Regions from separate parts of the Sporosarcina sp. OR05 genome, predicted to be linked through region 2. Evidence: riboswitches for the same ligand, from Rfam matches in the RefSeq annotation. Region 2 holds a riboswitch; each other region holds the start of a gene.
The links. Region 2 has a riboswitch for thiamine pyrophosphate ahead of NRI27_RS15510 (YkoF family thiamine/hydroxymethylpyrimidine-binding protein). Riboswitches for the same ligand answer to the same signal wherever they lie in the genome.

Region 1 (7,919 bases), on a different contig from region 2:
TCCTAATACTGTCCTTGCTGATGTGATGTATGAAAACCTTGTGAATGTCGGGGTTCCATCCTATGATGAAGCGGACGTCGCATTTGCGAAAGAAATCCGACGCACATTGACTGAGGATGATCTCAATAATGCATATGCTGGACGAGACCGGGAAACCGTGAAAAGGCTGAAGGAAAGAGTGATTGCTGATTTCATACCACCCCATTCCACTACCGAAGCGATTCTTTCAGGCTCAACGGATGTAGGAGATGTCAGCTGGATCGTGCCAACGATGCAATGTCTCACAACTTGTTTTGCTCTTGGCACGCCGCTACATACATGGCAGGTCGTCTCGCAAGGAGCAACGCCGATTGCACATAAAGGAATGCTGCAGGCGGCGAAAGTTATCGCGTCCACGGCGCTGCAAGTCATGGAAAACCCGACGATCATTGAACAGGCGAAAGCCGAGTTGGTGGACCGCTTGGACGGCAAGTCTTATTATTCTTTAATTCCTGATTCAGTAAAATAATATAAAAAAAGTATCGTGAGGACACACTCCCGATACTTTTTTTATATTATTTCGTGCGAAGTTGCAAAAGAATTTCCTCCATTTTAAGCTTACTGGTAAAATTGGATTATCGGAGTTAAGAAAGTAGGTAATGTCATGTACAGAGTAGCGGTTGTTGGTCCAAATCAATCGGTCGACAGGATTCTTACGTTGGCAAGAGAGATTGAAAAAGAATTAGAGTTCGTTCCGTATATTTATTCAAAAACGAACGAAGTAAAAGACTTCATACTGAATCCAGACATACCGGTGGACTTTTGGCTGTTTTCAGGCTATATCCCTTATCAAATTGCAGTCAATTCGACGGGGACGAACGAAAATTTTGTGTTTATCGATTCAAGTGAATTGAGTATTTATAAGGGAATCTTGAAACTTTCCAATGAGATTGGTAAAATTCCGCAACGGATTAGCGTAGATATGGTTTCATCGTTTCATTTTGATGAAGAATTTACCCAGTTGGAAAAGGACCTGGGGAAGGCATTTATTAAGAAATTCGATGTCGAGATTGAGGCGGAGGAATTGTTAGATTTTCATTACGGGTTATGGAAGCGGAATGAAATAGAAGTGGCGTTAACATGCTATCCGACTGTCTATGAAAGTTTGCGGGAAGCAGGTGTACCGGCATATTGGCTATCACCTTCACGCAATGAGATCTACCAGACTATCCGGATGTTCTTTGAAAAGATTAAAACATCATACTACAAAGACACACAAATCAGTGTCACAATGATTGAAATCGTGAAGTATGGTGTAATAAAGGAAAAAATGAAGGAATCCTATCAACTGGAATACTTGGAGTTGCATTTAAAGAAAACACTTATACAGCTGTGTGAAACATTAGATGGTTTGCTTATTGAACAAGGAAATGGGCGGTATGTGATCTTTAGTACAAGAGGAGCAGTGGAGCGGAAAATCGGGACATTGAAGGAAAAAGTGGATCATCTATCACTTGAAGCGGACTCGACTGTTGCTGTCGGAATTGGCTTTGGTCAAACCGTCTTTACGGCCGAGGTAAATGCAAACCGTGCCGTTCGGGAGTCGAAGGAAAAAGGGAAGCAGGAAATTATCATTATTCAAGAAGATGGCACGATGATTGATGCAGCGGGGAAGGATGAACAGCTTGTCTATTCTTACCGTACGGACGATAATGAATTCGTGAAGAAACTACAAGAAGGAAAAATCAGCGTTAAGACATTTAAACGAATTGAATCGCTTATTCGGAAAATGGATTGGGCCCATTTCACAACGAAGGATCTGGCGATCCACTTGAACATGAGTGAGCGGAATGCCCAGCGGATCGTTTCCGATTTATGCAAAGTGGATTTAGCTGTATGCGTTGGGGAAGAATCACATTATTCGCGGGGAAGACCGGTGAAAGTGTACCAGTTGACATAATAAACGGCACAACATCCTAACATTTTGCGTAGAAATTGGTCATTTTTTTCACACTTAAAACAGGTGCCTGTGTAAGGCTGAATTCAGTTAATTCACTACAATTTCATATACATAAAATCTGGATGTTGTAGGTATCACGTTTCTTATGATTGCTTGTATAACCATTCAAATTGCTTGAATTAACGTGATTGTTTCTGGCACAGGCACCGTCAAAATTCAAAAAAAATCATTCCATCAAAATTGCCGAGGCTGCGTATTTTACAGTATGAGAGTCACGATGGTATTCCGATAGGGCGGGATAGGACACACACACGAAAAATCAATGCGGCGTCTTTGGACCCATTCATTCGGTTTTCGGATCGAAGAGCAGCAAGCTGCCGAACAGACCGACGCCGAATGTCACCATCCCGCCACAGATAAAGCCGAATCCGACCATCGTTGTTATGCTGGATATAGTGAAACCGCTTTCGAATACACCTAACGAAAAGATGATAAAGCCCAGAACAAGTTCGAGTGTTGCTAGTCGTTTCATAAAATATAGGAAATTAATTTGCATCATGATTCCTCCATACTCGTTCACCGTTTTGACATATTTTCAGTATACGCGTGAAATGATTGTCTTGTAAATGTATTTTGATAATTTTTTAAAAACCGGTGCCCACTAGCGTTGCACCACAGTAAAAAAATAGATGATTTATATAAAAAATAGAATAAAAGACTTGAAGAACGACAAAAAAACTCCTAATGTAGGTAAGGAAGCGACGACTAAATCAGTTCCCTTACACTACAAAAAGGAGTAAGCCATGAAAAGTGTAAACCCTAATTTAGTCTTTCGTCAACTCTTATCCAATTTACCAGATAGTATTTTAGCTTGTCCTTTAATGAATGGTACGAATAAAATTACTGACTTCTCAATCGTAAAACTCTTTATTATGGCGAATGTTGCACAATGGCATAGTCATCGGGACATTGAAGCAGGAATCCAGTCAGACGAGGCATTTAAGAAAGAGCTTGGAATTGATTTTATCAGCTATTCTACAATTAGCCGTCGTCTGAATGGATTTAAAACAGGTGCCTGTGCAAGGTTGAATTCAGTTAATTCACTACAATTGCATATACATAAAATCTGGATGTTGTATGTATCACGTTTCTTATGATTGCTTGTATAACCATTCAAATTACTTGAATTAACGTGATTGTTTCTGGCACAGGCACCGTCAAAAGTATTAGTATTAAAGTATAAGGCAGTGGTGGCGGGAAAAGTACTCTATAAATGAGAATCAGATGATGGTATACTATAAGTAGAGAATAAGATGTGAATCAAATTAATCCGATAGAGAGCGCGTATAGGAGAAGGGCAGCCACTGCTGCTCTTCTTTTTTCGGCCAACTTTGTTCTTAAAAACGGGTACCTGTGTCAGGTTAAATTTAGTTAATTCATGACAATTGTGTATACAAGAATGTCGTGGTTGTAGTGTTTATTAGTAAAGTTCCTACACCTGCAATCAGTACGCGAATAAAGGTAAATGGTATACTACATTTAAATAATGCGCATTCTATTTGATGAATAGATTCTCTTTTAAAGTCGTGAAAAGAAAAAGTAGGTGAACAAAGTGGGAAAATATCAATTGGATTATAAAGGTCAATCGGCTGTGACTAAATATCATGAAAAAAACAAGCCTGTTAAGTTTGATAAAAAGCAGCATCTTGAAAAGTTACGTACAGAGTATTTGAATAAAAAGCAAAAACAAACAGATCAATAATTGGAGCGAAAGAGGCTGGGACATAACATAAAAAAACTGCATTATGGCTAATTCGCCTTTTAATGCAGTTTTTAATATTTTTCCAGTGTTTCTTTTCAAATTCTTTAGTGAGTCGGAGCGGAAAAAGGCCGACTCCTGCGGGATTGTAGCGCGAATGTTGAGACCCCGCAGGGAAAGCCGTTACGCAGAACGGCTTTTGCGAGCAAAAGCGTAGCGTTGGGAGCAAGGATGCCTTAATTTCCGCAAAGTACGCAGAAATACGGCAAATCGAACTCTTCGTTGTTCGATTGGCTCAAGCGCGCCCCGCGGAAAGCGTGCCTTTGGAGCGCAGAGGAACGGTCTATTTAGAGTTTTGTCCCAGCGTCTTTATTTGAGCTCCTTTATTGAATGACCGTTTGGAAGGACAACATATTAGGTAATAAATGGTCCGGTTGTAATGGATCATACAGTATGATATGGTTTAAGATGAAAACCCATAAGAATAGTAGAAATGGCAGCAATCGTTTTACAAAACCTTAAAAACTTAATAGGATGCACTAGGGGTGTTATTTAACTGAGATGAGTAGAAACTCAAACCCTTTGAACCTGATCTAGTTGATGCTAGCGTAGGAAAGTGTGAACATTCATACATATGAAGAGGGATGACTCTGTCTTTTTCTTAGTGTGTCATATTTGTTTTACGCAACTTTCCTTTTGGAAGGTTGCGTATTTTTTTTAGCTGTCATTTGCCTATTCAACTATTACATGTTTAGGAGCTGTTGAAATGACAAAGGTCGTGTTGGTAACAGGAAGTAGTCAAGGATTAGGGGCAACGATCGCAAGGACATTGGCAAGCCAAGGATTTCGGGTCGTCATTAATTACAATAAAAGCAAAGAGGCAGCCGACAAGATGGCTTTTGAGATTGGAAAAGATCATGCGATTGCGATTCAAGCGGATGTCACCAATCGTGCAGAAGTAGAGCGCATGGTGGAAAAGGCAACGGCATACTTCGGGCAAATTGATGTGGTCGTCAATAATGCATTAATCGATTTCAAATTTGATCCAGTCAAGCAGAAGCCGTTTAGTGAACTATCTTGGGAAGATTATCAGGGACAGTTGGATGGGACGTTAAAAGCAGCATTTAACGTCATTCAAAGTGTCATTCCTCAATTTATTGAACGACAAAATGGAAGTATTATCAATATCGGAACAAATCTGTTTCAGAATCCTGTCGTTCCTTATCATGAATACACGACAGCGAAAGCCGGATTGATCGGTTTTACACGCAATATCGCTGCCGAGTTAGGGGCATACGGTATAAAAGCGAATGTCGTTTCAGGGGGCTTATTGAAAACAACGAATGCGAGTGCTGTTACAACGCCGGAAGTATTTGAATTAATTGCGAACGCTACGCCGTTGAAAAAAGTGACAACCCCTCAAGACGTTGCAAATATGGTAGCTTTTTTGTCTTCATACCATGCGAGCGGCATTACAGGGCAGAATTATACAGTCGATGGCGGCTTAACAATGAATTGACAAATGGGGGTGTGGAGAGTGACTGAACAAAAAGGGAAACAATTGAACTTAGGTGTTTTGCTGTATGGGTGCGGGCACCACCAAGCTGCTTGGCTCATGCCTGACTCAAGTGTTGAACGCATTGGTGAGATTTCCTATTATCAAGACTTGGCCAAGTTGGCGGAAAGGGGCTTGCTTGACGTCGTATTCTTTGCGGATAATCAATCTTTTGCAGGAAAGAGTTCCAGTGAATTGCCGGCATTTTGGTTTGATCCGCTCATCAATTTAACAGCCATCTCCCAAGTGACAGACCATGTCGGGTTAGTTCCGACGATTTCAAGCACTTTTTCCAATCCGTTTACAGCTTCCCGCCAGCTTTTGAGTTTAGACCATATTACTAAAGGTCGTGTAGGTTGGAATCTTGTTACGTCAATGACTGATGTTGAGGCGCAAAATCATAACATGGATCAACTGCCCTCGCATGATGAACGGTATGAAAAGGCAGATGAATTTGCTGTGTTAATGAATAAATTATTTCTTTCATGGGACAGTGAAGCATTTTTGCATCAACGTGAAGAGAAGAAGTTGATTAATCCTGCAAATATCTCGCCATTCCATCATGAAGGCACCTATTTTAAAGTGTGTGGACCGTCCACTACGCCGAAAAGCCCTCAAGGTAAACCGGTGGCGATGCAGGCAGGGGCGTCCAAACAAGGCATTGCATTAGCCGCAAAACATGCTGATGCCGTTTACTCAGTGTCATGGAATCTTAAGCAAGCCAAAAGATTTCGAGACAAACTAAATGAGCAAGTGAGACAAAGCGCGAACAACAGACATATTAAAGTGTTTCCGGGCTTAGTCACCTATGTGGGAGAGAGCCGTGAAGAGGCTTTTGCCAAGAAAGCCGCAATAGATGTGAAACTTCCTATTGAAACAGCTCTAAAACAGCTGAGTATGTTTATCCGGCAAGACTGCTCCGATTGGGCATTGGATGAAAAGGTTCCTCCATTGCCGCCTGTCGAAGAATTTACTGGGCCAGTCGGCCGGTACGAGACGATACTGGAAATTATTCATGATACCAACCCGACAGTAAGGGAGCTGTTGGGGTATCTGAATGCTGGTGGGGGACATTTCACGCTCATCGGCACACCGGAAGAGATTGTCGATCAGATGGAGCTTTGGTTTAAAGAAGGGGTGGCCGATGGATTTAATCTTATGCCGCCGACATTGCCCGGTAGTTTAGAAGACTTTGTTGAATTAATCGTGCCGGAGTTGCAAAAGAGAGGTATTTACAAAAACGATTATGAAGGTCATACGTTACGTGAATATTTAGGGCTTGAAAACAGGTGCTTGTGATAGCGTGAATTCAGTCAATTCACTACGATTGCGTAAATGTAAATTCAGAATATTGTAGGTGTACTGTATGTTATGCTTGCTTGTATACCCATTCAAAGTGCTTGTCTCTGTCACAAGCACCGTCAAAATTGGAGGAATGCAACACATTTTGGTCTCTTTTGTCAGTTCCCTTGAGGAAATCATTGCATCCCCTTGTTAACCCATAATCACGCCCGTCGTGTCCGTTTTTGCTTCCATCAATACGATATGATGGATGTCTTCTTTCATTATAATAAGTCTCCAGGACATCTCGGTGCTTATTGCCGTGTGTCAATAAAGTGGAGAGCTGTACATCTATGTAAGTTTGGGTGATTTTTTGATGTATCATGAAAAATAGATACAATTCCATGAGAAAAGTAGGCAAAAGAACAGAAAGCCTATTTTAATCGAAAATTTTTCAAACATTTCACCACTTGAAATCCAGTGTACATGAAGAATAGCAAAAACTGATGCAGAAGGTCCCTTGGCAACTTTCGAAAGTTCGTGTTTTTTGTCATTGAATTGAGGGTAGGCTATTTACATTGACGACTGCCGATTTTGAATTGGCGGACTTCCAATAGACTAGCGTAGGAGGTAATTTCTTTGAATGAAAAGGACACGAATCAGAATGAGCAAAAGGGGCAGGACGTACACCGCGAGACATTGACGACACGCCAAGGGCATCCGGTCAGGGACAACCAGAACATCCGGACGATTGGAGACCGCGGGCCAGCGACGCTAGAGAACTATCATTTCATCGAGAAGATCTCGCACTTCGATCGTGAGGAGATTCCGGAACGTGTCGTTCATGCGCGGGGTACGGGGGCGCATGGCTATTTTGAGACGTATGGCAAAGTCGGGGACGAGCCGGTGGAGAAGTACACACGGGCGAAAGTGTTTCAAGGTGCTGGGAAGCGGACGCCGTTGCTCGTTCGTTTCTCGACAGTCGGCGGTGCCAAGGATTCACCTGAAACTGCCCGGGATCCGCGAGGCTTTGCGGTGAAAATGTATACGGAAGACGGCAACTGGGACCTCGTCGGCAATAACTTGAAGATCTTTTTCATCCGTGATGCGATGAAGTTCCCGGATATGATTCATGCATTCAAGGCGGACCCGGCATCGAATATTCCGCATCCGCAGCGCATGTTCGACTTTGTTTCCCGCTCGCCGGAAGCGACCCATATGATTACGTTCCTGTTCTCACCGTGGGGGATTCCTGCGACGTACCGCCATATGCAAGGCTCTGGGGTGAACACGTATAAATGGGTGAACGATAAAGGCGAGGCGGTTCTCGTGAAGTACCACTGGGAGCCGAAGCAGGGCATCCGGAACTTGACGCAGGAAGAGGC
Region 2 (7,919 bases):
GGAAAACAAATTTATTAAGGAAGTGTGTTTGTATGGTAGGCCGTAATGATAAGTGCCCATGTGGTAGTGGAAAGAAATATAAAAAGTGTTGCGAATCGAAGGAAGCGGTTTCGGTTGCGGAAGTTACTTCAGAAGAACTTGAGCGGGTTTTACAATCGTTTTATGATGAGTATCCGGAGCGTAAAGATATCCGAGAGTATTTGAATTTGGCGAACGAATGGAAACAAAATTTCCAACAAAACTTTTCTGAAGAGATGATTGAAGCAATTGTACTGGATGAATTCTTCTTCCATCACCGTGAAGATATATGGCAAGGCTATTTAGAGAAGCAAAAGAAGAAACTTATTCGCCCAGCCGTCCTAAAGGTTATCGACCAATGGACAAGTCCACAAGCTATTATTGGTGAGGTATTGGGAGTTGATGAAGAGTACTTGACGGTAAAAATAACTTTAACAGATGAAGTGATTCAATTGAGAAGAGAGGTTGACAAACCGGTACCTGTCGGTGTGCATTTGTATTGCTTTATTTTACCGGACGGTACAGAGAATGAAAATCATTTCTTAGCGGTATCGAGCCTCATCTTTTTCCCAACAGATCACCAACAAGTGTTTACGGAATTCATCAAGCTATTTGAAAAGACAGATGGCCAAACGACTGAGCAATTTATGAAAGAACAAGGGATGTCATTTTGGAAGATGCTTGCAAATGATAACTACGATGGCAGTGAATTCACCAACTTCGAAGCAGGTGTTTTGCAGTCCATCATGGCATTTCTTGATAAGCACGGACAGGAATCAGACAAGCTGTTAGAGATTGTTGAAGACTTCCTCGTGGAACAACAACCAAATGCACGGAAAGAAGTGGCAATCGCTGCAGGTGCGATTCGTTTTGGACAAGAAAAAGGTCTTTTTGATTCGATTCAGATGACCGTAAAAGAGATCGCTGAATCGTTTGAAGTATCCCCTTCATCCATGAATAAGTATTATAAAGATTTACTAGCGTATGAGGAACAGAAAATCGGAGTTGAATAACGAGGGGATGTAAAGTGAATCTAGCAAGCAGAGGGGTTATGATTGGTGAGTAAGAATAACAAAAAGAAGTATTCGGATGACCAGTTGTTTGGGCAAGACGAGTATTTCTATTTTATCGCAGGCTACACAGAGTCCGGTTTTGCATATGGGAAGACTTGGGAAGAGGCAATTGCAGATGGTCTCGTAGATGAAAATAGAAAGCCGATAAAAGAAGAAATTGTTGTGGATGAATTGTATCCATTTTGAATGAGAAATGTATATCTAGCTATGACAACGGTAAGGAAACTGTTTGATAAATATTTTATCTCCCACCAAAGTACGAGTTTGCAAGAATACATTTACAAATTCGCAAACTTCCACTATACTGGGCTCAACATAAAAAAGTGATGAATGACAATCCATTCCATCCAACTACATACCGTTTTCTACACTAGGGGTGCCCACTATGGCTGTGATGCGAGCAACTGCTCCGATCCCTTATTACCCGATCAAGATAATACTTGCGTGGGGAAGTGTAGTGACTTTCCGCGTTTTTTTACGATTGGACAAGTGGCTACATCTTCCGGGATGTAGTTTTTTTATGTAAAAAAATCGAGGAGGTTTTACAAATGAAGTGTGGCGTCAGTCCAATTATCGGATTCCGTTTCTCGTTGCATCCGATGGCGGCAAATTTTGTAGAAGTCATTAAGGGAGCGCTTGAACAAACAGATACTTCGAATGTTTGGATGCATACCGATGATGTTTCAACAGTTATTAGAGGAAAACAGGTGCATGTATTCAATGTTGCAAAGGCGATTTGCTTACATGCGGCGAAAACAGGTGAACACATTGCGATGTCTGGTACTTTTTCCGCAGGCTGTCCAGGAGATACAGCGGGTGATGTTTATTTGGATAAAGGGGATGAAGTGGCGAATATAGATACTACAAAACAATACGTGTCATCCCAATTCGCGCTGTATCCGATGAATAATCCGGATTACATGAATGTCATTTATCGTGAGGTGGATCGTGCGAAGGAGCGTGGTGTGTTCAATGAATCTATGCACTATGCAAGCGGAATCCACGGAGATATTCATGATGTGTTTGCTTTTTATGAGGAATCCTTTACGCATGCGCGTTCAGACCAGCATAAGCATTTAGTGATGACGGTGTCGATGAGTATAAATAGCCCTTCACATGGAGGTCGATGAGTATGTTGAAATCTTGGAAGTTAAAAGAAGTCGTTCTCATGTCTCTATTTTCTGTTGTGTTTGGCATTGTCTATTTACTGTTTTTACATGTCGGAAATATATGGGCTGGTTTTATTGGCCCAATTGCATATGAGTGGATTTTTGGTATTTGGTTCATTGTATCGATTATTTGTATGTACATTATTCGAAAACCCGGGGCTGCGGTCGTGTCAGAAACAATTGCTGCTGCGATAGAAGTATTGCTAGGGAATGCGGTTGGACCGAGATTGATTTTGGCAGGTTTGATTCAAGGATTAGGGGCAGAAGCGGCTTTTGCAGCAACAGGTTATAAGCGATTTAACGTGTGGGTGCTCATGTTGGCAGGAATTGGTGCAGCTGTTTTCAGTTTTGTCTATGGGTATTTACTTGGAGGATTTGCTGTTTTCAGTACGGGCTATGTTGTGTTGATGTTGGCTATCCGGATTGTGAGTGGTGCAATGATTGCAGGTGTTGGCGGTAAAATGGTCGTTGATGGTTTATTGGCAACAGGATCCCTTAGAGGATATGCGATAACGAGATCCGTTAAAGGTGATGCCCGTGCCTGAAGTGATCGAGTTTGAAGATGTCTGTTTTCGATATCCTGATGAAGATAAATGGATCTTAGATAAGGTTTCATTATCTATAAAGCTTGGTGAAAAGGTAGTCATCACTGGACCGAGTGGAAGTGGGAAGACGACATTACTGTACGTATGCAATCGGTTGTATCCTGATAACTGTGATGGCATTATGACGGGTTCGGTGAAGTTGTTTGGTAGGGAAAGTAGTTCATATGCCCAAGGAGAAGTGAATCATCGTGTAGCAACTGTTTTTCAAGATCCAGATGCACAGTTTTGTATGTTGACGGTAGAGGAAGAGCTTGCCTTCACATTGGAGAATCTCGATGTTGACCGTAGTGTGATGGCTGAGAAGATAGACGATGTGTTAACGATGACAGGTTTAATTGAGTTTCGGCATGCTGTCATTCAGCAGTTGTCTGGGGGAGAAAAGCAGCGGATTGCTACAGCTTGTGCGTTGATTATGGAGCCGGATGTATTATTACTGGACGAGCCGATTTCTCATTTGGATCCGTATACGGCTAGAAAGTTTATTGCTTGGTTGGATGAATTGCAAAACCAAAAAGGATTTACAGTTGTGGCAATTGAGCACCGGCTGGACTTATGGGGGACGTTTTTTGACCGGACGATTGAATTACAAAGAATGGATCAAGTACCTCGACTGGAAAAGCGAAAAAGTAGTAGGCAAGTGGAACAATCTTTGCTCGTACAAGATGTGTCTACCCCATATTTGAAGAAGACTTCATTTCATCTACAAAAAGGGGAAGTGGCAGTGCTTGCAGGGCCGAACGGAAGTGGTAAATCCACATTGCTTAAAGCGCTTTGTCAACTTATCCCTGCAAAAGGATCGGTTGTACCTGAACAATTAGGGTATGTTCCGCAGTCTCCGGAATTTCTATTTGTTACGAAAAGTGTAGAGGATGAGGTGGCATTCGGCGGGGGAGCTGATGTGCAGGATATGTTGGAACGGTTGTATTTGAAGCGTGTAGCTGAAGCCCATCCGTTTGCCGTTAGCCATGGGCAGAAACGAAGAGTTGCGATTGCGGCTATGCTGTGTGACGGACGGGAAGTGATCTTGATGGATGAACCGACATCCGGGCAAGATGCCGCTGCCTTATTCGAACTACTTCAGTTGATTGATGAACGGGCTCGTAACGGTGCGACGTTTGTAATTGTAACGCATGATATGGAGTTTGCTTATGCGATTGCAGACTCCGTGCTGCTTATGGATCAAGGGGAATTGACAGGGAAATTTGAAGCGGACAGAGTTTGGGCGAATGAAGGATTGTTACTAGCGCATCATCTGCTGCAGCCGAAAGGGTGTGTAGACAATGAAGTCAGCTATGCATGAAATGAATCCTTCGGTGAAATTTATCCTCGTGACCGTTTGCATGTTTACGCTAGCATTCTTTTTCGATCCATGGACGCCGTTTTTCGTATGGGTTGGCGTGTTGCTTATACAACTTCTGTTCAGTCGCATCGAGTGGAAGCGGTGGCTGTTGTTCATGATTCCCTTTTTCATCATGGCATTTGGGTATTTTTGGACGACGATCGTATTTGCAGAAGATCGTTCAGGGACGGTTGTATGGACATTGTGGAATTATCCCGTTACGGAAGTACAACTACATCACGCATTGTCATTGAGTTTTCGTGTATTAGCTTTTTCGGGTCTGTCCTTGCTGTTTGCATTGACGACAAAACCTGTTTCGTTCATTTTAAGTTTAATGCAGCAAATGAAGCTTTCACCTAAGATTGCTTATAGCATTTTAGTCGGTTATCAATTTTTACCTGTATTGAAAGAGGAGTTTGTTCAGATTCAACAAGCACATCGATTACGAGGAGCCAGCAAGGAAAATAATGTTGTTATGCGTTTGTGGAACATGCGGAAAATACTTCTTCCAATGCTTGCAGGAGCTGTTCGTAAATCGGAACGAGCGGCTTTTGCGATGGAAGCTAGAGGGTTTACGGGTGAAAAGAGAAAGCATTTCTACTATGTTGTAGGTGTTGGTAAAGTAGATGGACTGATGGGGCTGCTTTTTGTTATTTTGTTGGTTGCTAGTTGTACGAGTTCGATTTGGATTGGATGAATGGGACGGGGTATGCGGCGTTTTCGGGGAATATGCGGCGTTTGGCGCAAGTATGCGGCGAAACTTGGGATAATGCTGAGTTCCGGGAGGTTATGAGCTGTTTTCAGGAGTTATGCGGCGTTTAGCGCGAGTATGCGGCGAAACCTGGGATAATGCTGAGTTCTGGGAGTTTATGAGCCGTTTTCAGGAGTTATGCGGCGTTTTGGCGGAATATGCGGCGTTTAGCGCGATTATGCGGTGAATGATCGAGTTATGCTGGAATCCTCTAAGAAATAGTTGATATAACAGGTTCTAAATACTACAAACAATCATCAAACCTTCACTATGCTACTAAAATAGTGGAGGTTTTTTTTGAAGTGAAAAGTAAGGACTTGTTTCAATATAAAGAATAAATTATAATATATTAAAATGTAAATCTAGTAAGAGGAGGTGAATAAATTTGAAAGTATTTGATTTGCATTCAGATTTATTTACAGATCTAGCATTCCGCCGAAGTAAAGGAGAGCGAAATGTATTTGATCGGATTCATTATCCGAAATTGAAAAAGGGTTTAGTTGACGCGGTTGTTTGTGTCTTTTGGGTAGAGCCGGCGTTTCGTGACAATCCGTATGGGCGATTTCGTATGTTGCGGGAGAGCGTGTTAGATGATTTACGGACTGCACAGCATGTAAATCTTTGTACGACAACGAAGGATTTCGTTGATGCGCAAAAGGTTGGAAAAATAAATGTTCTTCTCGGTTTGGAAGGGCTGACGTTTATGGAGCATTGGGGGGAGGCATCCATTCAGGGAAATGTTGAAAGCGCTTTCCGTGAATTGCATGAGGGAGGCGTTCGCCATGCAATTTATGCGTGGAACGAAAATAACTTTCTTGCAAGTGGTACAGGAGCTTATAATGAAAGAATACATACTGGCCTTACGCAATATGGGCGACAAGCGACAAAGCTTGCGAATGATTATCGTTGGCTTCTAGATGCTTCTCATCTCGATGAACCTTCGTTTTGGAATTTGTATGAGGCGAGTGAGCGGCCGATCATTGCTTCCCATAGTAATGCCCGTGCGCTTTGTGACCATGAACGGAATGTAACAGATGAGCAGATAAAAGCGATCGCTTCTAAAGGCGGTATTATTGGGCTTAATGCGCATTATGCGTTTATCGACAAAGTGAATCCTACGGTTGATACATTTATCGATCACGCTGTCTATATGGCGGATTTAGTAGGACCCGAGCATGTTGCATTCGGGTTTGATTTTCTAGACTTTTTAGATGGTCATCAGCTTGGTTCGGATGTCGAAGAAGGGACAACAGTTGGGTTGGAATGTGTTGAGAAGGTGCCTGAACTACTTATGAAAATGGAGCAGCGTGGGTTTTCGAGTAAGGAAGTGGAACGCATCAGTTATACAAATGCGTTTGATTTTATTAGTAAACAATTGAAGGGTTAAGAATGGGGGAAGAGAAATGGAAAACACATTAATTAAGGCAGATGATATGATCACCTTATGGGGAATCATCGTTGTCTGGGCGGCGGTTAGTATTTATTTGGAACAACGGTTTAGTTGGGCGAGTAAGATTTCAGGAGCAATTATTGCGTTAGTCGGAGCAATCATCTTATCCAATACGGGTGTTATTCCGACAGAATCGCCTGTTTATGATGCGGTTTGGACGTTCATTATTCCACTAGCGATTCCGTTATTATTGTTCCATGTGAACTTTAAGAAGATTTGGCAGGAAAGCGGAAGGATGTTGCTCATTTTCTTAATTAGTTCAATCGGAACAGTAGCTGGTACGATTATTAGCTTTTTCTTATTGAAAGATCATATACCGTACTTGGATAAAATCGGTGGGATGATGAGTGCTTCCTATGTTGGGGGTGGTGTCAACTTTGCGGCAATGGCGGGAAAGTTTGAAACGCCGGGTGAAATGGTATCCTCTACAATTGTTGCGGATAATTTAATGATGGCGCTCTATTTTGTCGTATTGATGATCATACCAACGATGGCATTTTTCCGTAAACGGTATTCCCATCCGCACGTACTGGAAGTAGAAGCGAATAAAGGAAAAAGCGATGGCAAAACGTTAGCAGAAAGCTTTTGGGCACGTAAAGATATTTCACTGAAAGATATGGCTTTATCTGTTGGAACAGCATTTTTCCTCGTTATTGTTGCGTTTAAACTTGCTGCTTTTTTAGATGGTGTGATTCCTTCGGGTGAAGATGTATCGTTCTTCATGAATTTATTGAACGGACTCTTCGGGGATAAATACTTGATTTTGACAACCATTACTTTCCTTGCACTTGCATTATTTCCGAAGTACTTTGAAAGCATTAATGGAAGTCAGGAGATTGGGACATTACTTATTTACCTATTCTTTGTTGTAATTGGTGTTCCTGCTTCCATTCCGATGATTATTCAGAACGCTCCATTGTTGTTAGTGTTCGTTGCAGTCATTGTGCTTGTGAACATGCTTGTTTCATTGACGGCGGGGAAACTGTTAAAGTACAACTTGGAAGAAATATTGCTAGTTAGTAATGCGAACATTGGAGGACCAACGACAGCCGCTGCAATGGCAATTGCAAAAGGATGGAAAAACCTCATTGGGCCAATATTAGTAGTTGGTACACTCGGTTACATTATTGGGAACTATATTGGAACGACATTAGGTTTATGGTTTTCAACAATGCTATAAAAAAGACTTGCCTGGTAGTTTTCGGACTACCAGGTTTTCTTATGGTATGATGGAGGAATAAAAGAAATAAACGGGGTAGGTTTCATGTTTGATGGTCAAAAGATAAAAAAACTACGTATCGAACAGAGTTTGTCATTGAAAGATTTATCAGATCGTTCTGGGGTTAGCATTAGTATGATCAGTCAGATTGAACGTAGAAATACAGACCCAACATTAACGACATTGTATAAATTGTGTAGAGGATTAGATGTATCGATTTCTACGTTGCTCGGAACGGATGAACAAGCTTTGCAATTAGTACGGAAAGCTGAACGGAAGACAATCAGTTTTCCGC
Region 3 (7,919 bases), on a different contig from region 2:
ATGAAACGGTATGATCTACGCTTCCAATTGGTCGAGGAACTGCTCACAATGAGCTACCCACTGCAAAATTCAGCCTAGTAGCAGTCGTTTCTTGTTAGTACCGCTTACCAATATCTCGAATTAAGATATCTTGAATTCAAGATAAATGTACCAAAGATATTCTAAGTTGTCAAAAATGTTGATTGATTTCAGCAGAATGATTACTCAAAGTTTGAACAACGCCAATAGTGATAGGCAATTGCATCCGACATGAAGGCAAGTCCTCTACTTTCAACTTGTAACACTGGCTTCCACGCTTCCCCTCTCCCCTTCATCAAGTAAATTTCATGATGGGGTGCTGGGTCAAAATAGCCGCACATATCGAACGTTCCATGCCGTTTAAACACTGCAGACACTTCATAGTCAATGAGTGGCGCTGTTGTCAATGGATTGCCTACTGCATGTTCGAGAAGAAATCCGGATTCTCCTTTTTTGTGATCTTTGCGTTGCAGCGTAATCCCGTCTGAAGAAGCTCGTGCTTTTTCCCGGAAGTTTTTTAAATGGTCATATGCAATTGACGGACCTACCTCTTTTGTAAACGTCAGCGGTTCACCTTTTTCATCGTACGCGAGCTCAATATCGACACGCGTACGAAAACCATCGCCATTCGGATCAAAGTCACGGGCGTCTCCTTTGAAATAATGATTGGGTGACAACAAATTTGGATTCCGTACCCATTCCTCTGCAAGAAACGTTGTATAACGTAATTTCCATCGATCTATAGGATGCAACGTCTTTTCCCTTTCATTCACTGGCTGTAAAAGCTCTCGCGGCTTGCCGATCCACTTGACGGTCGAAAATGTTTCAATAGCAGCTTCCTTACGTGATGAATTGGGATGCAGCGAACCAAACACATTAGACAAAACCGATTTAACGGATGTCAAACGCTCCTCTGATTTTTCAAGCGGACGTCTTGCTCGAATCATATAGTCGTATGATTCGTCCATGTCAATATCCCGGTCGATGTACCAATTTGTGTTGACCATCTTTACAAATTTTCCATTCCGATAAATGCCGTATTCTTCTATGTCCTTCATACCTTCCCATGACAAGGCGATTTGCGTTTTCGCTACGATTGTCGTCATGACAAGAGATTGCAAGGGATTCTCGACGTTCTTTTCTTCAGCAAAAGCAGACGTTTGCAATGCAATGACATCGACGACTTGATTATCCTCAACACGTTCTACCATGTAATGATAGAATTTACCATGTTTGAAATCCCCGTCTTGAAATTCCGGCACGGTTCCTTCATAGACATGTTCACCATCTTTATACACGTTGTAAAAACCTCCGACATCATTCCATGTGAATGAAATCAAATCATGTTCATGCTTTACAGACTGTATTTCAAATAACATGTTTGCGCCTCCCTTTTCCTCTATTTTGGGGAACTTTCAACATCGCTAAACATAACGTACCAATCAATTGAACAGCTTATGCGAAAGTGAACGATCTTTCCATTAACGATTGTGCGTCCCAGTCACTATCCGCGTACATGGCGTATGCTTATATGCATCAACATGCTTGAATGTACCCATTACTATTTCCTTGCCCTTCTTGCGAATCTGTGAAACTATGTTATAGTAATTTTGAAAACAAATCGTAAAATTGCCACTAGGGGTGCCTTATGCACGTGTGTAAATTTGCAAAACACTCGTACCGATTTCATGTTCACTATGCGTATATCATGGTGAAACATTAGATACCGGACAGAGCTGATAGCAAATGAAACATGCAATGCGCTAGGCTGAGACGTGTATGAATACGCGGACCCTTTGAACCTGATCTGGTTGATACCAGCGGAGGGAAGTGGGTGCGCAACTTCTATCCATTGAATTTGCAAGCCGCTTCTTGACGCCCTGTCAGGAGCGGCTTTTTTGCATATATGGAGGTATGTTGACGATGTATTTACAAAAACTACGAGACGAAAAACCGTTGATTCATTGCATTACGAATATTGTTGTTGCGAATTTCCAAGCGAATGGCTTGCTTGCACTAGGAGCTTCCCCTGTCATGGCGGATGCGGTTGAAGAAGCAGCGGATATGGCGGCTGTTTCATCAGCTGTCGTATTGAATATCGGTACGCTTAAAGCGGTCAGTGTTGAGGCGATGTGCCTTGCTGGGGAGCGTGCGGCGGCTAATGGCATTCCGGTCATCCTCGATCCAGTCGGTGCTGGAGCGACCTCATTCCGAAAAGCCGCTGTCCTATCGATTTTAGAGAAAGTGCCTGTATCCCTTATTCGTTGCAACGCTGGGGAACTTGCAGCAATTGCAGGAATTGATTGGCAAGCAAAAGGGGTTGATGCAGGAGATGGAGAGGCAGATTTGGAACAGCTCGCGCTTGAAGTGGCGACGCGATACAGCTGTCTTGTTGCAGTGACCGGTGTTGAGGATCTTGTTACAGACGGCAAAAAGGTCGTGCGAATTGCTGGGGGCCATTCACTTATGACACGTGTCACAGGCGTAGGTTGCCTGTTAAGTGCGGTCGTTGCTGCATTTGTTGCAGTGGCAGACGATCACAAGTTGGAAGCAGCGGAAAACGCTTTGGCTATTTATAAAAGAGCAGGTGAACAGGCAGCGGCACTATCTACTGGACCAGGAGACTTTGCTGTGAATTTATTGAACGCACTTTATGCAATAACAGAGGAGGATTTGCTATGACTTCAGTAGCTTTGACGATTGCAGGTTCAGATAGTGGCGGGGGGGCTGGTATACAGGCGGATTTGAAGACGTTCCAAGAGCTTGGTGTATTCGGAACGTCCGCGTTAACGGCTGTTACTGCACAAAATACGTTAGGCGTACACGGTGTCTACCCGATTGAGGCGGCAGGTGTAACTGCTCAAATACAAGCTGTGCTGGACGATTTTTCAGTAGGAGCCGTGAAGACAGGGATGCTATTTTCAGCCGACATTATTGAGGCGGTAGCAGTTTCATTAAGGAACAATGGCTGCCCACCCCTCGTGATTGATCCAGTGATGATCGCAAAAGGTGGCGCATCTTTACTTAAAGATGAAGCCGTTACTGCTTTGAAAGCACATTTACTTCCTCTTGCTACTCTCGTCACGCCAAATATTCCGGAAGCGGAAGTGCTTGCGGATATGACGATTCAGTCGACAGCTGATTACGAAGAAGCAGCGAACCGGATTCTTAGTTCAGGGGCAAAAGCGGTCATTTTAAAAGGAGGACATAGCAATGATGCGCAGTTTGCGGAAGACTTTTTCTTCGGGGCAGACGGCTATTCATTCACGATAAAATCAGAACGGATTGCTACAAAAGATACGCATGGTACGGGTTGCACGTTTTCTGCCGCAATTACTGCATTCATTTCGCAAGGAAAAAGTTTGCAGGAAGCAGTGCGTGAAGCGAAGGTATTTATTCAAGCGGCCATATCGGATGGCTTACAATTAGGCGGAGGTCACGGGCCAACGAATCACTGGGCATATAATCGATTGAAGCAGGATGCAAAGGAGGTTGTCATAATTGAATAAAGAGCAACTGGCACTATATTTCATAATGGGTTCGACGAATACAGGAACGCAGGACCCTCTACATGTGCTCGAGTGCGCTTTGCGTGGCGGCATTACTTGCTTTCAGTTACGAGAAAAAGGGCCGGGTGCGAAAAGAGGCGAAGCATTGCTGGAATTTGCTCGACAATGCCAAGAGTTGTGCAAGGAATATGGTGTTCCGTTCATCGTGAACGATGATGTGGACCTTGCTTTAGCACTTGATGCAGACGGGGTACATGTTGGGCAAGAAGATGAACAGGCAGCGATTGTTCGAAAACGGCTTGGCACTGGGAAAATACTCGGCGTGTCTGCACATACGTCGGATGAAGTGCTAGCCGCAATTGAAGCGGGTGCTGATTACATCGGAATGGGACCTGTCTACACGACTACTTCAAAACCGGACGCAAAACCGGTAGCTGGCACACAGTTCATTCAGACGACAAGGTCTGTTTATCCTGATTTACCGATTGTCGGCATCGGCGGCATTACTGTCGATAATTTTGCACCTGTGTTTGCTGCGGGCGCAAACGGGGTTTCGGTCATTTCAGCAATTGCTGGAGCAACGGATGTCTATGCGGCGACTAAAGCGTTTGCTGAATCTATAGAGAAAGAAGGGGTTCCTTTATGAACACGCGAAAAATGGTTATCATGACGATGTTTGTTGCAATAGCAGTTGCCGGCTCGACATTCGTTTCATTCCCCGCAGGCATAGCACGCGCGTATCCAGTCCAGCATGCTGTAAACGTAGTTGCAGCCATCTTGTTAGGACCGATTCCCGCAGTTGTTATTGCATTTTTGACGGGACTTATTCGAGTATTGACTGGCACAGGGTCATTACTCGCATTCCCCGGTGGCATGATCGGTGCGTTATTGGCAGGTCTATTTTATAAACAGTTTGGTAAAGCGTGGCTCGCTGGGATTGGTGAAGTGATTGGTACAGGCGTGATTGCGTCACTTTTGGCAGTACCTTATGCGAAGATTTTAATGGGTACAACGGTCACTGCCTTCTTTTTCGTTCCCCCATTTTTGGTTTCAACGGTGAGTGGCGCGGCGCTTGGGCTAATTCTTGTTGTCCGGCTGCAGCAAACTTCAGCGTGGCATAAAATCGAAAGTGTCGGTGGGCGATTGTAAGAATACGTTTGGTCAGAGGAAGTTAGTTCAAGTGTGAGCGTGGTTCGAAAGTCTCGATATGGTGATAACTTTGGTTATCCGATCGATAACTTTGTGAACTCGATTGATAAGCAAGTCTATTCAATCCATAACTTTTTGAGTCGTAAAAACCGCTCCAGCGATTAGGCTAGGAGCGGTATATGATTTTAGGGAAGCTATTATCGCCAACAATGGTAGCTAGAGGGATGGTATCCAGTTGTACGGTCGGCAAGTATGTAACTTCGACGACTCTCTTTTTGATGCGTTCATTTCATTCAAAAACATGGTCGGATGAATGAGACTCTTCTAGAAGTTCCTCCCGCCAAATTCGCTCTACGTTTGCACCCGCTTCAGTTACATGCACCCGGTACACATCGGGATTTGTCAGTGCCTGCCATTCTGCAAAACCGACGTGTTCGTCATAACATCTTAAGAGGAGCGTCATCAGATTTCCATGTGTAACGAGCACCGTTTTGGAGCCATCTGGCAACTCTTCGACCACATTACATACACGCTCCATCGCTTCGTGTGATGACTCGCCACCTTCATATTTCAAATGGACATCGAGAAATGAATCCTCTAATTTCAACAACCAATCCTCAAAATCATACGAACTTAACGTCCGTTCCGCCAATCGACTATCCTCTTCGAAGTACAATCCTTTCCGCTCTGCTAAAGGTTCAGCTGTCATGCGAGCTCGGACAAAAGGACTTGTAACGATACGGTCCACTTCTACCTCATCAAAAAATGCTGCCAGCTTCTCCGCCTGTACAATTCCTTCCGCTGTCAAATCTGCATGCGGTGATTGACCTTCAGCTGAACAATGTCGAACAATATAAATCACTTTTTCCACTTCGCACACCTCCTACTTATTATTTTCCCTTGCTAGATGAAAAGAAACCTTCCTATCACAAAACATATTTGTGGTGATCCCGTTTGATGCTGTGTAAAAGAATAAACCAGTTCCCCCGACTTGCATGGAGGAACTGGTCGTTCATTTCATATAACGATCGAGAAAATGACCCATTTTCTTTCGATACGTGTCACCTGCTAGTGCATACGCTTCACCATGATTGGCGTTGGCAACTAGAAACAGCTCTGATTCGCTAGCTGTTTTCTGGTGCAGTTCTTCGGCCATTTCGGTCGGAACGAAAGTATCACTTTTCCCATGAACATAAAAGATCGGGATTTCTGTCTTCTGCACTTCTTTTAAAGCGCTTGCTTCCCGGAATGAATAGCCTGCTCTAATTTTCGTGAGCGCACTTGTGCCATCCAATAATGGAAATGCCGGCAAGTGAAACATGCGGTTCATCTGGTACGTGAACAATTGATAGACAGATTTGTATGGACTGTCTGCGATGATTGCTTTCACTTGAGCGGGTAAACCGTCTTCCCCGCTTGCCATCAAGACCGTAGCAGCTCCCATCGATAACCCGTGATAGGCCACTTCCGTATTTGGACCGAGTTTTTGGACAAACATATCCGTCCAGTCAATCAAATCAAGGCGATCCGGCCAACCGAACCCATAGTAGTCGCCTTCACTTTTGCCATGCCCTCTCGCGTCGGGCATAAATATGTTGTAATTCAATTCTTCGTGATAATACTGTCCAAAAAGCCCCATCTGTTTGGCATGACCTAAATAGCCATGTGTCAAAATGACAAGCTTATCCGTTGGCTGTGCAGCAGGTAAGTAATAACCGGACAATTGCAGTCCATCCCGTGACGTTAGGCTCACTAATTCAAATTCCTGATTAGCGACCCATTGCTTCCAATGTCCATTCGTGTACAGTTGCTTCGTTTTCTCTGAGACTTTTAAATCAGCGTTGCCCTGCAAGTATTCTTTCGGACCACGCTTCACTGCCAAGTCATAGAAAAAGAAGCTCCCCGCCACTTGGATCACTAGAAAAACAACTGAAAAAAGCACCAACAACTTCTTCCAATGAATCTTAATCGTACTCATTCCCCTTTTATCTTCTATCTGCGGGCACATCACCCTACTACAAGTATACAAGATAAACAGAGCAACATGTATGGAAATTTTTTAAAAATAATAAGAATAGTAAATTAGTGATTGAATAATGGGAATAGTTCCGGTGCCTGTCCCCAAAACAATTGCGAATTGTTTTGGGGACAGGCACCAAAAAACCGTCAACCTTGTTGGATGACGGTTTATTATCTATTGTTGTTTTTTTACTGCGTCTTGGGCTTCTTTTTTTATGTCTTCAACTTGTTGTTCAGCTCGTTTTGCAGCATCGTTTGCTACTGCTGAATCTCCTTCGCTTACTTTACGATTTTCATCTTTATCGCCAGCATAGCTTTTTGTCATACCGTTTCACCCCTTTGCCGTTACATATAGTATTCCCGAGTGCTAGTAATCCAAACAAAAAGGTATTACGTTTATCAAACTTGATCGTTAGGGTACTCAAACAATAAGAGAGGATGAGTCGCATGGAACTCTTTACAATCGGGCACTCTACACACACACAAGAAGAATTTATCAAGTTGTTGCAGGATGCTGAAATTGAGATGGTGGCGGATATTCGTGCATTTCCAGGGAGCCGCAAGTTTCCGCACTTTCATGAAGATCGTATGAGCGAATGGTTGCCGAAAGCGGGTGTAGACTATGTACATATGAAGAAATTGGGTGGTCGACGGAACAAATCGAAAGAGGTTGATGAAGAAGTGAATGACGCGTGGAACAATCAATCTTTCCACAATTATGCAGACTACACGTTGCAACCGGCTTTTCAAGAAGGTCTTGAATGTCTGAAAGAATTCGCTTGTACGAACCGCGTTGCGATTTGCTGTTCCGAGCGGCATCCTGCACGTTGTCATCGTTTGTTAATTAGCAATTGGCTCGCTCTGAACGGTTGGACAGTGTGCCATATAGTAGACGGTCCAAAAGGAAAGACACTTATCGAACAACACGAACCAGGTAAATGGGGTCCGCCTCCTGAATTACAATTGGACGGCACAGTGGTCTATCCGGAGAAATAGGTAAAGCCACAAACGATTGCAGGGGGAGTCGAAATCGTTTATGGCTCTTCATAATTATGGTCGATTTTTTATATTTTATTCGCGAACAGAGAAAAATTTTCGTAGCAAAAAAGACGAAATTGATCGATAGATTGTGAATAGTGATGGATAGGACTGGAAAAGTGATTGGTAGACTGGATAAACTGATCGTTAATACAGCAAACGTGATTAATAGAAAGACAAAACTGA

Region 1: linked by a shared signal. The riboswitch ahead of NRI27_RS07530 (3-oxoacyl-ACP reductase) and the one ahead of NRI27_RS15510 (YkoF family thiamine/hydroxymethylpyrimidine-binding protein) in region 2 are both predicted to bind thiamine pyrophosphate.
Region 3: linked by a shared signal. The riboswitch ahead of thiM (hydroxyethylthiazole kinase) and the one ahead of NRI27_RS15510 (YkoF family thiamine/hydroxymethylpyrimidine-binding protein) in region 2 are both predicted to bind thiamine pyrophosphate.

Annotation. Positions count from the first base shown of each region.
Region 1 is NZ_JANKJL010000003.1:96,262-104,180, forward strand. It holds gene NRI27_RS07505 (M20 family metallopeptidase) at 1-508, shown strand, start outside; gene NRI27_RS07510 (hypothetical protein) at 644-1,939, shown strand; gene NRI27_RS07515 (hypothetical protein) at 2,283-2,495, opposite strand; gene NRI27_RS07520 (hypothetical protein) at 2,743-3,096, shown strand; gene NRI27_RS07525 (hypothetical protein) at 3,552-3,701, shown strand; TPP riboswitch at 4,230-4,330, shown strand; gene NRI27_RS07530 (3-oxoacyl-ACP reductase) at 4,465-5,217, shown strand; gene NRI27_RS07535 (LLM class flavin-dependent oxidoreductase) at 5,236-6,552, shown strand; gene NRI27_RS07540 (catalase) at 7,174-7,919, shown strand, end outside.
Region 2 is NZ_JANKJL010000014.1:8,109-16,027, forward strand. It holds gene NRI27_RS15500 (YecA family protein) at 33-1,031, shown strand; gene NRI27_RS15505 (hypothetical protein) at 1,077-1,277, shown strand; TPP riboswitch at 1,454-1,559, shown strand; gene NRI27_RS15510 (YkoF family thiamine/hydroxymethylpyrimidine-binding protein) at 1,640-2,221, shown strand; gene NRI27_RS15515 (ECF transporter S component) at 2,224-2,805, shown strand; gene NRI27_RS15520 (ABC transporter ATP-binding protein) at 2,792-4,165, shown strand; gene NRI27_RS15525 (energy-coupling factor transporter transmembrane component T family protein) at 4,146-4,901, shown strand; gene NRI27_RS15530 (dipeptidase) at 5,341-6,342, shown strand; gene NRI27_RS15535 (DUF819 family protein) at 6,359-7,585, shown strand; gene NRI27_RS15540 (helix-turn-helix domain-containing protein) at 7,670-7,919, shown strand, end outside.
Region 3 is NZ_JANKJL010000004.1:53,866-61,784, reverse strand. It holds gene NRI27_RS08750 (DUF3238 domain-containing protein) at 201-1,397, opposite strand; TPP riboswitch at 1,646-1,864, shown strand; gene thiM (hydroxyethylthiazole kinase) at 1,942-2,700, shown strand; gene thiD (bifunctional hydroxymethylpyrimidine kinase/phosphomethylpyrimidine kinase) at 2,697-3,527, shown strand; gene thiE (thiamine phosphate synthase) at 3,553-4,173, shown strand; gene thiW (energy coupling factor transporter S component ThiW) at 4,170-4,676, shown strand; gene NRI27_RS08725 (histidine phosphatase family protein) at 4,966-5,547, opposite strand; gene NRI27_RS08720 (alpha/beta hydrolase) at 5,689-6,654, opposite strand; gene NRI27_RS08715 (hypothetical protein) at 6,871-7,020, opposite strand; gene NRI27_RS08710 (DUF488 domain-containing protein) at 7,143-7,691, shown strand.